Thermogemmatispora onikobensis: one gene and its partner. The protein of the gene in region 1 interacts with the protein of each later gene in a pairwise test. Links are inferred from orthologs where the notes say so. Each region holds a gene or a part of one and is shown in the gene's direction. Other genes may lie near its edges.

Region 1 (8,151 bases):
GTGTTCCCTCCAGAATCTCCTCTTGCAGAAGAGCGCCCAACTCCAAGTAAGGGCTGCGACTGGCTGCAGCCTGGTCCTCTACCTGGCTCAGACTCAGGCTACTCTGGCGATGGAAGCGCCAGACGATCTCGACGAAGTCGGCGATGGGCACAGGCACGAGACGCGGCTGTTGCTCTGAGAGGGCTGTCAGCAAGCGCTCCAATAAACCTCTGGTATCGGTTGTCCGGTGGCCTCGTTTGTTCCTCACTGAAGGAGGTAAAGAGATAAAGCGCTCGTAGATAATGCTGCTGCGCTCGGTCGGGAAATAGCTGATATTGCGCCAGAAGGCCTGGAGGATCTCGCGGAAGACGATGCCATTCACGAAGCCCGCGATTTCTCGACGGGGAAGGCGCTCGCTCACATTCTGGCCTGGGTAGAAATAGAGGCGGGCCTCTCCACTCTCCTTCAAGGCTTTCAAGGGGGCATCCTCCTTGTCTCCCCCGATATAATCGCTGACGCTGGCCAGGAGCAGCCTTCGAAGGAGCTCCGGCTTAAATGCTGCGATATCGATGCTGAGAGTCAACTCCTCGAAACGCGCGTGGTCGCTGCCCAAGAAGAGCGGCAGCCATTCCGGTACGCCCAGGAGCAGGTCGTTGAGGAAACGCTCGGCGTGCTCCTCGGCGAAGTCCAGCAGATCGAGGAACCCACTGCTCTGCTCGGCAACGCGCCGTACCAACTGATCGAGAGGGCGATACTTCTGGCGCGTCTGCCCACTCAAGTAGGCGCTGAGGTAGCGGCTCCAGCTATAGCGCCCGAGGGAGCCTGCAATCGTATAGGCCAGCCAGGTTTTACCCGTATTGTTCTTCCCGACAAAGACCGTCAGGGGCTTCATGACGATCTCTGCCCGTCGCAATGGGCCGAGGTTACAAACTGTGATCTGCATCGCCTTCCTCCTCGAACGCCCTTCTGATCCTATGAGGAATTATAGCACAAAGCAGGCTCCCTCTGCACCAAGCATGCGCTATTTTAATGATCGATCGCGATCTGAGAGAGAACGGAAGCGCTAGCTGTTTTCTGCTGGACTTTTATGCTGGCGCTCTGGTTTCTGATTGTTCTGATACACCTCGGGCTTCAAGACGCCGATGTAGGGCAGATTGCGGTAGCGTTGGGCATAATCGAGGCCGTAGCCAACCACAAACAGATTGGGGATACGAAAGCCGATGTAGGCCAGCTCCAGGGACTTAGCGCGTTCGCGCTCCTTGTACAGCAAGGTACAGACGCGCAGGCTCAGTGGATGTCGCTGGCGCAGGAGGTCTAGCATATAATGCAGCGTCAGGCCGCTATCCACGATATCCTCGACAATCAGCACATGCTTCTGATCGATTGGCCCCTCCAGATCCTTGAGGATACGCACCACACCACTCGACTGCGTGGCATTGCCGTAGCTAGAGACGGCCATATAGTCGATTTCGTGCAGCATATCAATCGCGCGCGAAAGATCGGCGATGAAGGGAATGGCACCCTTCAGAATTCCCAGGAGCAGCAGGTTCTTCCCCTGGTAATCCTGGGTGATCTGGCGTCCCAGTTCCTTGACTTTCTCCTCAATCTGCTCCTGAGTAACGAGAATCTCTTCGATATCCTCGTGCATAGTTTTTCCCTTCCCGAAGAATAGCAATGAAAAAGCGCTGCTCGCCCTAGCGGCTGATGCTGAGCTGGACAATGCGGCGGGTAGTACGGCTGAGGCGAACGGACTCAGCCAGGCAGAGGCCAGCGACCCAGATGCAGCGCGAGTCGACGAAGAAGAGCGGGAGCGTATCCCGTTCTGAGCGCGGGACGTGGGCGTCGACAAGCACATCCTGGACCTTACGGCTCTGCTGCATGCCCAGAGGCTGAATACGATCACCCGCCCGGCGCGTGCGCACCTGCAACAGTGGGCCAGCGGCCTCGCCGTCGATATATACAAGATAGCGTGTCCGTGGCAGAAGGTGCCAGACCGCTTCCCAGTCTTCACGCGCCAGCGCCTCCAGTGCTGCCTGCTCGACCTCGGGGGCCAGTGGCATCGCCCGAGCGCGCCAGGGGGTACCGGGAACCTGGCCTTCCCCTGGAACGGGTAACAGGAGCGTCTCGCCACCTGCAGTGGTCTCAGAGGTCTGCCGACGCAGAGAATGGTGGAAGAGACGCAGCTTTGACCCGCTGATCTGCAGCTGTAGCTGACCTGGCAGATCCAGCGAGCGCTCGGCCCGCGAGCGCTGGGCCTCCTGCAAGAAGGCTGTAAGCAGAGCATAGTGGCGCGGCTCTAACGGGGACTGCCCTCCACAGAGCAGGGCCGTGGCGCGACGAAGCAGGTGACGCTGCAAACTGAGTGGCTGCGCAAGCAGCGCCGGCACAGTCATGATCACCTCTTCCGCGCTGGCGCTGGTTACTATTGCCGACCAACTCTGCGAGACACAGCTTTCTATCCATTCCAGGTCGACACGAAGAACCTCAGCGCTACGGCGCAGCGTTTCGCGGATACCCGAATTCAGGTGTTCAAGGAGCGGTAGCAGCTCATGACGGACACGGTTGCGCAAAAAGCGCGGGTCACGATTACTCTCGTCTTCGAGGGGCTGGAGGCCCTGCTGCTGGCAGTAGGCCAGAATCTCGGCCCGGCTCACTTCCAGTAAGGGGCGGATGATATCCTGCTGGCGGGGAGCCATACCAACCAGTCCCGCCAGGCCACTGCCACGCAGCAGGTGAAGCAGAATCGTTTCCACTTGGTCATCAGCCTGATGGGCAACGGCGATGAGGCGGCCCCGGGCTACCTCGCGTAGAAAGGCATAGCGTGCCAAACGAGCGGCCTCCTCAAGCGAGCGTTTCTCTCGTCGCGCCAGGGCCGGGACATCCACGCTACCGATGGTCAAAGGAATGCCCCATGCAGAGACCAGCCGGGCGACAGAGAGGGCGTCTCGCTCGCTCGCCTCGCCGCGGAGACGGTGGTTAAGGTGGGCGGCCAATAGACGCACCGTGGGAAAGGGCCTACCCTCGCCACAGAGCGAGTGCAGCAGGTGGAGCAGACAGAGCGAATCAGCCCCACCCGAGACAGCGACTATGATCTCACTCTGGGGAGGAAGCAGGCCGTGACGGGCGATGTAGGCGGCCACTCTGTCTGTGAGCATCTCACTGGTTGCTGGCGCAGATCCCACGTTCCACCTCCGCCGTCTATGGATAATCGCATGCCCATGTGATAGGATATATACGCAAATTATATAACATTGACTGCCAGACTGTGGCTGTGTGGCAATTCATTCGGGATACGTCTCGGGAAAAGAGCTATGGCGATTCGCAAGATCATTACGGCTGAAAACCCAATCTTGAGGCAGAAAGCCAAGAAGGTACACCGCTTTGAAGCCTCCATGAAGCGGCTGGTGGAGGACATGTTTGATACCATGCATGCCGCGCATGGGGTGGGCCTGGCTGCTCCCCAGATCGGCCTGTCGATTCGCGTCTTCGTCGCTGAGTACGAGGACCACAAAGTGGCGATCTTCAATCCAGAGATCACCAAAGCCGAAGGGGAGACGCTGGGAACAGAGGGATGCCTGAGCATTCCAGGCTACGTCGGAGATAACATCAGGCGAGCCGAAAAGGTAGTGGTCAAAGGTCAGAACGTCGAGGGCAAACCGATCAAGGTGAGTGCTGAGGGCTGGTTTGCTCGTATTCTGCAGCATGAGATCGACCATCTGGATGGCATCCTCTTTCTGGACCGTCTCGATCGCCCTGAAGACCTGCGTCCGGCGCGCGAGGGGGAGATCGAGGAGCCGGAACCAGAGGTCGTCTAAGGCCAACGGGAGGACCCGCACCAGCAAGGAATAGGGCGTTGCGTTGACGCTGGCGCGGGCCCTTCTTTCACTTTCCTGCTCTGCGCGCTTGTCTCGGCAGGGCTGCCAGCTTCTGTGGTGCGACTCGGGCTGGCTAAAGGAACCCCTGTCGACTAGCCCTGTCGTTGCTGCTTGCGTAACATCGGCATCGGTTGCTGGCCTAAAAGGCGCTCGCACTCGCGACAAATGTAGAAGCCTTCCTCTCGCCAGCGCAGCTCGCTCAAGCGATAGTGCAGATAGCAGATGCCGCAGCGCGTACTATCGGGCTGGCTGGCTATCTGCCGGTCCCGCTCAAACAGGGCGCGTAGTTCTGCAATGAGGCCGTTGAGGTCAAAAGAACCAGCAGATCCGCGTCCACTGGCGCTCTGTGACACTGATGCTGGTGTTGCGCCGTTCGTCGTGCGCCCTTCACGCCGATGTGAAAAAGAGCTGCCGCTGGCCGAAGCACCATTGCCTGAGCCTGGTATTGGATGGCTGCTCACTGCCAGTATTCTCCCCCTTTATGCCGGCGATGCAAGAATAGCTATTATCCGTAAATTATATACCTCGTCGAAGCTCTTCGTCTAGGGCCGCTGCCGCGCGAGAGCTGCGCTCTGATGGGACGCTATGCGAGCACGCTATAGTTCCTCGCTCCTCTCCCTTCCCTCCATCTCTGGCGCTCTGCATCCTGGCTGCCAGACCTTTGCTGTCCTCTCAGAAAAGAGAAATCTCCTCCAGCAAGTATTGGCTCTATCTCTTCATGTATCTTTGCCTATCTATCTTGTACAATACTCCTGATTGAGATCCTGGCTGCCAAGAAGCTGGCAGCTAGAGCGTTCTATCTATAGGGGAGAAGATAAGGGGGAGGCTCTTCTGAAGAGCGTGGAAGGAGGGAATGGCCTGTTCGGCCTGGACCGTGAAGGAAGCGAAAAAATCGAACGCCATGCGTATCGCTGTGCTATGATAGACTTTGTTATGGCAGCGCAGTGATATTCGACTCGGGGACAGGATGCCTGCTATGAATCGCTATATAACAACCTCTGCCGGAGCCAGCGGCAGTTATGGGCGGGAGAGAAAGGCCAATTCAAGAGGGTTGTTCCCTCTACTCGTGGTGATGTTCTGCTTCATCTGCGGGCCATCGCTCATACTGATTGCTCTGGGAGGGTCAGCGGTGCGCGCCGAGGGTGTGCCGGGGGGCAATATCCAGGACCCGGCGGTGAGAGCGGTTGATATTGCCCGACCAGCTGTTGTGCGCATCGTTACCCAAATTAACGGGCGGCTCACGGTGCAATTCCCCAATGGGCGCAGCGCGACCTTCCCGCTCGATGGAGGCAGCTATGGCCTGGCCGCCCTTGGGACAGGGACCTTTATCAGCGCTCACGGTGATATCCTCACAGCTGATCACGTTATTAATCCTCCTCATAGCGATGAGCTCAATGCTGTACTCATCAGAGCCGCCGCTCCCGACGTTACCGCCTACTACAATAGCGTGCTAGCGCGTGGCAATCAGCTCAGCGCCGACCAGGTGGCGCAAGATCTACTCAGTGGTCAGTTTCCCTCTACGCCCAGCTATGCGCCTCCTGTAAGTGCCGTTTACCTCAGCACTGACTATAGTGGTCCTTTAAGTGCGGCCCGCTTGCGTGATGTGCCGGCTCTCTATTTTGCCCGCGTTGACCGCGTTGAGCAAGAAAGTCCCCCCAACCAGAAGGACACTGCCATTATCCATGTGGCTATGGAGGATACACCCAGCGTTGAACTCGGCGACTCCTCTGCTGTCCAGGTCCAGGACAATCTCACTATTATCGGTTTTCCAGGCAATGCTGATGTCAGCATGCGCCCGACAGACTTTCTGACTTCATCGGTGAATCGCATCTTTGTCAGCTCTATCAAGACAACCGACAGCGGAGCGCAAGTCATTCAGGTGGGGGGCAATGTAGAGCAAGGTGACAGCGGTGGGCCAGCCCTCGATAGTCAAGGTCATGTAGTGGGGATTGTCAGCTTTGGCACCCCTGGGGGGACCAGTTTTCTGCAGGCCAGCAATAGCGCGCGAGCTTTGTTGCAGAATCTTCACCTGGATACTGAGCCGGGGCCATTCCAGCGGGCCTGGAGCCAGGCGTTCAACGATTATGCCTCGACTGCTCCTGGCCATTGGCATCGTGCGGCTCAGGAGTTTGCCACCCTGGCAGCTCGCTATCCTGCGTTCAAGGCAGTGATGCCCTACCTGACCTATGCCAGGCAGCAGGCTGCTCACGAGCAATCATCGGGGACGACAGGCCAGAGCCAGGGTCTGCCGTTGCTCCTCGTAGTGATTGGGGGCGTGGGGACTCTGATCATAGTGCTGCTGCTTGTGGGGGCCATCTTCCAGATCAGGCGCCGGCAGGCAAGCGTATCCCCAGTCGTGAATGCTGCGAGCGGTATCCTGCTCCATCCCTCTGGCCCGGCCCATAGAGGGCCAGGCCAGGGCGCGCTGCCGGGATTGCCATCGGCTGCTGCTCCCTATGCCTCGATGCCACCAACTGGGACTCAGCCGCCGCAGACTACAGCGAGGACCGCGGCGCCCGCCGGGCCATCGGCTCCTCCCCACTCGCCGAGACCGTGGCCTCCAAGTCCTGGCAGTCAGTTCTCCGGGCTTCCCCGGCAGCCGGCAGCATCGTCGTCAGCCCCTGGTTCTGCATCTTCTTATCCCTCCCCAGACCTGGAGGATGAGAACACGCTGGTACCGTTCGGGGGCCCTCCACGAAGTGCTGGCAGCAGAGGTCAGCCCTGGCTCTCCAAGGGAGACCAGGCTGCTCCTGCCTCAACCGCTGGCGGAAACCAGCCTGGGCTTCCGCCAAGAAGGAGTGAGGCCTCCTCGTCCTCAGCGCCTGCCCAGGCCCAGGCTGCTAGCGCGCCTTCTTCAGGGCCTGAGCCGCCGACAACGACAGAGCAGCTGCGTCCCTGGCCCTGTGGTCACATGAATCGTCCCCTCGCACGCTACTGCAGTACCTGTGGAGAGCCAGCGCCGCCACCGCCGACAGTGCGACGCATCGAGCAGTGGACCGATCGCCAGGGCCAGTACCAGTAGCCAGGGACTGAAGAACGAGGACCAACCGAACCAAAGCACAAAGGCACTCCCCCACTGGGGGAGTGCCTGCCTTTCTCTTGTTGCCTCTCTCGCGTCATCGAATAGCGCCAGGCCAGGCAAGCGAGAACCGGATAGCTTCTTCTATAGAGAAGCTCAGCTCTCCTGGCGCGCCGCAAGCGAGGCTCAATCTGATAGAGCGCCGTTGGCGTTTAGGCGCCCATAATATGGTAGCCGGCGTCCACAAAGAGCACCTCGCCCGTGATCCCACGGGACAGTGGGCTGCAAAGGAAGAGTGCAGCGTCACCGATCTCACTCTGCTCAATGTTACGGTGTAGAGGTGCTACCTCCGTCATGTGGTCGCGCATGGTCGTAAAGCCGGGAACGCCGCGGGCGGCCAGCGTATTCACCGGCCCTGGCGAGACGGCATTGACCCGGATATTGAAAGCACCAAGCTCGTAGGCCAGGTAGCGCACGCTACACTCCAGAGCCGCTTTGGCCACAGCCATCACATTGTACTTAGGCATCACCCGCTCGCTGGCGATGTAAGTAGCGGTCAGAATGCTGCCACCGCCGCGCGCCTGCATCAGGGGCACAGCGCGCCGTGCCAGAGCCACCAGTGAATAAGCACTGATGTCCAGAGCGGTCGAAAAGCCCTGACGGCTGGTCTGCCAGAAAGGATTCTCCATATCCTCTTTCGGCGCAAAAGCGATCGAATGAATCAAAATATCGAGGCCGCCGTCGAAGAGTTCCGCCGCCTGAGCGAAAGCGGCATCAAGCTGCTCATCGCTTTGGACATCGCAGGGGATCAGCGGCGTGCCTGGTACCTTATCGGCCAGCTCCCGCACAAACTTTTCCATGCGCTCCTGATAGGTCAAGGCCAGACGGGCGCCCTCGGCAGCCAGGGCCTGAGCGATGGCCCAGGCGATCGAACGATGGTTGGCCACACCGAAAATAAGCGCGTTCTTTCCTTCCAAGAGAGGCATAAGGTCTTACTCCTTCCTTATGGGTAGGGACTGACTCATCGACAGTCTGAGCTATCAACCAAACAAGCAAGCAAGGATAATAGCGGCAGAGAGAAGGCATCTCTTCGGTCACGAGGAAGAGGCCTACTCGACGGGATAGCCGGAAAGCAGCCAGCCATGCATGCCAGAGGCCAGATTATAGACCTGCTGGAAACCGAGCAGTGAGGCGATCTCTGCAGCGATGGCGCTGCGCTGGCCGACGGCGCAGACAAAGATCACCTCCTGTGAAGGGGAAAGAGGCAGCTCCCGCAGG
Region 2 (4,445 bases), on another replicon or contig:
CTTGACATCGAGGCAGTAGCTGCCATTGCCCATGAATACGGTGTTCCTTTAATTGTTGATAATACCTTACCTACGCCCTATTTGTTGCAGCCGCTCAAGCATGGGGCTGATATTGTGGTGCATTCGGCCACCAAGTTCATCGGCGGACATGGCACCTCCATCGGCGGGGTAATTGTTGATGGCGGCAAGTTTGACTGGGCCAATGGCCGCTTCCCGGCCTTTACTGAACCGGACCCCTCTTATCATGGTCTGCGTTATGTCGAGGCTTTTGGGCCGCTCGCCTATATCATCAAGGCCCGCGTACAGTTGATGCGCGATATTGGCGCCGCTGTCAGTCCTTTCAATGCCTGGCTCTTCCTGCAAGGGCTGGAGACGCTTCCCTTGCGCATGGAGCGCCATAGCCAGAACGCCCTCCGTATCGCTGAGTTTTTAGAGGAGCACCCAGCGGTGAGCTGGGTCAGCTACCCTGGCCTGTCCAGCCATCCTCAGCACGAGCTGGCGGCGCGCTATCTGACGCACGGCTATGGGGCTATTCTGGGCTTTGGGATCAAGGGAGGACTGGAAGCCGGTAAGATGCTGATTCGCCATGTAGAGCTGTTCTCTCATCTGGCGAATGTGGGCGACGCCAAGTCACTGATCATCCATCCGGCCAGCACCACTCACTCGCAGCTGACCCCCGATGAGCAGCTCGAAACGGGCGTAACCCCCGATTTTATTCGCCTGTCGATTGGCCTGGAGACAGTTGAAGATCTGATTGAAGATCTGGATCAGGCGTTGCGTGCGGTCTCGACCAAACTTGGCGAGCCGCTTGGTGTTGCGTAGGAAGAAGCGAGGCCAGCAAGTGGTGCCTCGCCTGGGAGATAAAGGGTGATTGTCAATGGATGTTGAGTGTTCGCTCTGTGTGCTAAAGTTTGGTGGTACCTCTGTTGGCAGTGGCGAGCGTATTCGCCGTGTTGCTCAGATTGTGGCTCAGGCGGCCAGTAAAGCTCTCAACGAGGGGGCGCCTTTCCCCGTCGTGGTGGTCTCAGCGATGTCGGGCATTACAGATCAGCTGCTGCGCATTGCCCATTTTGCCCGGCGGGGCGAGAGCCTCGAGTGGCGCCGCGAGTTGGCGGCTCTACGTGATCGGCATCTTCAGGCCGCTGAGAAGGCTGTTCATGATGGAATGCGCCTGGCGGAGCTGCGCGCCACTCTCGAAGAGGCGCTGGCCGGGCTGGAGCGTGAGGCCGCTGGCTGTGAGGGCTATGTCGACGCCGTAGCGGCCTGGGGTGAGCGTCTCTCGGTGCTCTTGCTGGCTGCTGCCATCAATGATCTCAGCCTGCCGGGAGTAGCGGCTGCTCCAGTGCGTGAAGAGGTTATCGTAACGGGAGAGCCGCAGGGCCATGCGCCGAGCGAGCCGGGCGCTGTCATTGGCGCTGAGCCGCTGGAAGAGGAAACGCGCGCGCGGGCGCAGCAGCTGCTGCTGCCTTTGCTCCAGGGGCGGGGGCGGACGGTCCCGGTGGCCCCGGGCTTTATCGGGCGCACACCTGCTGGTCTGGTCACAACCCTGGGGCGCAACGGCTCCGACTACTCTGCCACTGTCATTGGGGCCGCGATCGACTGCTGCGAAGTTGCCATCTATACCGACGTGGATGGGGTCATGTCCGCCGACCCGCGCATCGTTGCCAATGCGCGTCTACTGCCGGCCTTGACCTATGCGGAGGCGGCGCGCCTCTCCTGGTTTGGGGCAAAAGTCTTGCATCCGCGCACCCTGATCCCGGTAGCCCAGCGCAATATCCCTGTGCGTGTGCGTAACACCTTCCGGCCACAGATGCACGGCACGCTCATTGGGCCGGAGGGCAAGTATCACAGTGGGGCCACGGCCATCACCGTTCGGCGGCGCCTGGCCCTGGTGACCGTTGAGAGTACCAACATGTTTGGTGCTCCCGAGAACGCTGGTCAAGTCTTTGCTCTGGCGGCTCGCGTTGGGGCGGCCCCCGTGGCCATCTGCTCCTCTTCTGGTCATCATCTCTCGTTTATGGTCGAAGAGCAGGCCGCGGCCTCTGTTGTCTCCTTGCTTCAGCATGACCTGGGTCACTGGCGAGTTAGCTGTCGCCCGGGTCTGGCGGCCTGTGCCTGCCTCGGCTCTGGTTTTACGAGCGATCCGATGAGTCCGGCCCGGGCGATCAGCGCGCTGGCGCGCGAGCGCATTCCCGTTATCTCCCAGGGTGCTTCCGAGCAGGGCATTATTCTCATCGTTGAAGATGGTGACAGCGAGCGTGCTCTGCGCTGCCTCCATCGAGATTTGATCGCGCCGGTGATTCCTCTTGTACGCCATCCGGCCCATGAAAAGCGTCTGGAAGCGCTGAAGGCCCGCTAGAATCGAGAGGACGCGCGAGTAGAAGGCATGGGCAAAGGAGGATGCCTTGACGATGCAACAGATGCAACAACGTCTCCCGGTGGCGGTGCTCGGGGCGACTGGCATGGTAGGGCAGCGCTTCATCGAGCTATTGCAAGGCCATCCCTGGTTCGAGCTGGTAGCTCTGGCGGCCTCTGACGTGCACGGGGGGCGCCCCTATGGCGAGGTAGCGCGCTGGCGTCTTGGTGGCAGCATGCCCGAGCAGGTAGCCCGGCTGCCGGTCTTGCCTTGCCGCCCGGAGGCCCTGCCAGAGATCAAGATCGCCTTCTCGGCTCTGCCAGCTGAGGTGGCTGGTGAGGTCGAGGCTGCTTTTGCACGGGCCGGCGTGGCCGTCTTCAGCAATGCCAAGAGCTACCGCATGGAGCCTGATGTACCACTGTTGGTGCCCGAGGTCAATGCTGAGCATGCCCTGGCCATTCAGCAGCAGCGCAAACGTCGGGGCTGGAGCGGCTGCATTGTGACGAATCCGAATTGTTCGGCCACGCCGCTGGTGATGGCGCTTAAGCCCTTGCAGCAAGCCTTTGGCCTGCGCAAAGTTCTGGTGACGACCCTGCAAGCGATCTCTGGGGCTGGCTATCCAGGTCTGCCCTCCTACGATATTCTCGACAACGCCATTCCTTTCATCTCTGGTGAGGAGCCGAAGGTTGAGAGCGAGACGCTCAAGATGCTGGGCGAGTGGCGTGAAGAAGAGGGTTTCAACTGGGCGCCACTGGTTGTGAGCGCGCACTGCAATCGTATCGCCACGCGCGAGGGCCACCTGGAGTGCGTGAGCGTCGAGCTAGAGCGCCAGGCCTCACCCGAAGAGGTGATCTCGGCCTGGGAGCACTTCCTGCCTGAACCGCAGCGTTTGCAACTGCCGAGCGCTCCTCTGCCACCGCTGATCTACCGCAGCGAAGAGGATCGTCCACAGACGCTGCACGATCGCGATGCGGGTCGGGGAATGGCGGTCACCCTGGGGCGCCTGCGTCCCTGCCCCGTCTTGAGCTATAAATTTGTCGCCCTGGCCCATAATACTATCCGCGGTGCAGCGGGTGGCTCCCTGTTAAACGCAGAGCTATGTGTCAGGAAGGGCCTGCTCTGACCAGGGTCTGGGGAGGAGGGTCTGGCCCCTGCTGAGGTCAGCAGCCGATTGACAGACGGACTGGCGCACCTGGGCAAACCTATCCGTTCAAGGTGCGCCAGCTTTGTCTGGCAGCCCGCCTGCTCCCTGGCCGGCGGCGGATTACTGACCTGCTGCTGCCAGGGTTGCCTGGGTGCGAATCAGATCGGGAATGAGGTATTGTGCATTGGGGCTGCCCAGCCCGGTCACAGCATCCCAGCCTGCTTCGGCGGGGTAACCGGGCACATTCACACCCTGGTCGACGCTGTTATCTCCCACAGTAATATCGTGGAAATCGCGCTGGTAGTTCGCTGAAGCAGCAATGGTATACAGGGCTGGGTTCAGAAAACCGAGTGGATGACCGGCCATCTGATTGGCAATCGCCGCCAGGGCTGCCCACATTGGAGCGGAGGCGCTGGTCCCACCGACCGTCTCCCAGACGCCGTTGAAGTAGAAAGCCAGGTTGGTTGCCGGGTCAGCAGCAGCGGCCACATCGGGAATGCCACGTCGGCCCTGGAAGGCTGCCTGAGTAGCGGCAGGCAGGGACTTCTGATAGGCTGGCTCCGGGAAGAAGCGACTGAAGCCGCCACCGCTCTTACTCCAGCCGATCTCATGGACCTGCTGCCCCTGGCGCAGCAACGTTGTCCCCCCCACGCTAGTCACCCAGGGCACGTCGGCGGCGAAACTGGTCGTGGCCTTGGGCGAGAGCCGCGACATATTCAAATCGGCGTAATCGGTGGCGCCGTTGTCTCCCGAAGAGCTGAAGAAAGTCATATGCTCCTCTAATGTCGCCCGCTGGAGCAGGGCGTTCCACTCTTGGATCTCCTGCTGACCAGCAGCATCCTCCAGCGTTACCTCGGAAGCCCCCCAGCTTTGGGAGACGATCGTGCCCAGGTGGTGATCGATAGCATACTGAATCAACTGGCGAAACTCGGGCAACCCGACCGT

Evidence for each region. Proteins that work in one complex are often made in the same cells at the same time.
Region 2: the proteins of def (region 1) and asd interact in binary tests that used the Escherichia coli proteins (3 or more experiments, as listed by UniProt). The link is inferred for Thermogemmatispora onikobensis from one-to-one orthologs.

The regions. Positions count from the first base shown.
Region 1 is NZ_BDGT01000058.1:14,968-23,118, forward strand. Bases 2,064-5,042 are described here. They hold def (peptide deformylase), read left to right. Parts: upstream 2,064-3,290; coding sequence 3,291-3,794; downstream 3,795-5,042. Other genes in these bases: tilS (tRNA lysidine(34) synthetase TilS), read right to left, coding at 2,064-3,134; BGC09_RS19100 (hypothetical protein), read right to left, coding at 3,947-4,315; BGC09_RS19105 (S1 family peptidase), read left to right, coding at 4,831-5,042. In the rest of the region: BGC09_RS19080 (AAA family ATPase), read right to left, coding at 1-922; hpt (hypoxanthine phosphoribosyltransferase), read right to left, coding at 1,043-1,627; more of tilS, read right to left, coding at 1,674-2,063; more of BGC09_RS19105, read left to right, coding at 5,043-6,876; BGC09_RS19110 (enoyl-ACP reductase FabI), read right to left, coding at 7,086-7,859; BGC09_RS19115 (rhodanese-like domain-containing protein), read right to left, coding at 7,983-8,151. UniProt on the Escherichia coli protein: Removes the formyl group from the N-terminal Met of newly synthesized proteins. Requires at least a dipeptide for an efficient rate of reaction. N-terminal L-methionine is a prerequisite for activity but the enzyme has broad specificity at other positions.
Region 2 is NZ_BDGT01000038.1:28,177-32,621, forward strand. Bases 1,502-4,445 are described here. They hold asd (aspartate-semialdehyde dehydrogenase), read left to right. Parts: upstream 1,502-2,411; coding sequence 2,412-3,479; downstream 3,480-4,445. Other genes in these bases: BGC09_RS16055 (aspartate kinase), read left to right, coding at 1,502-2,359; BGC09_RS16065 (S53 family peptidase), read right to left, coding at 3,621-4,445. Also shown: BGC09_RS16050 (homocysteine synthase), read left to right, coding at 1-822; more of BGC09_RS16055, read left to right, coding at 878-1,501.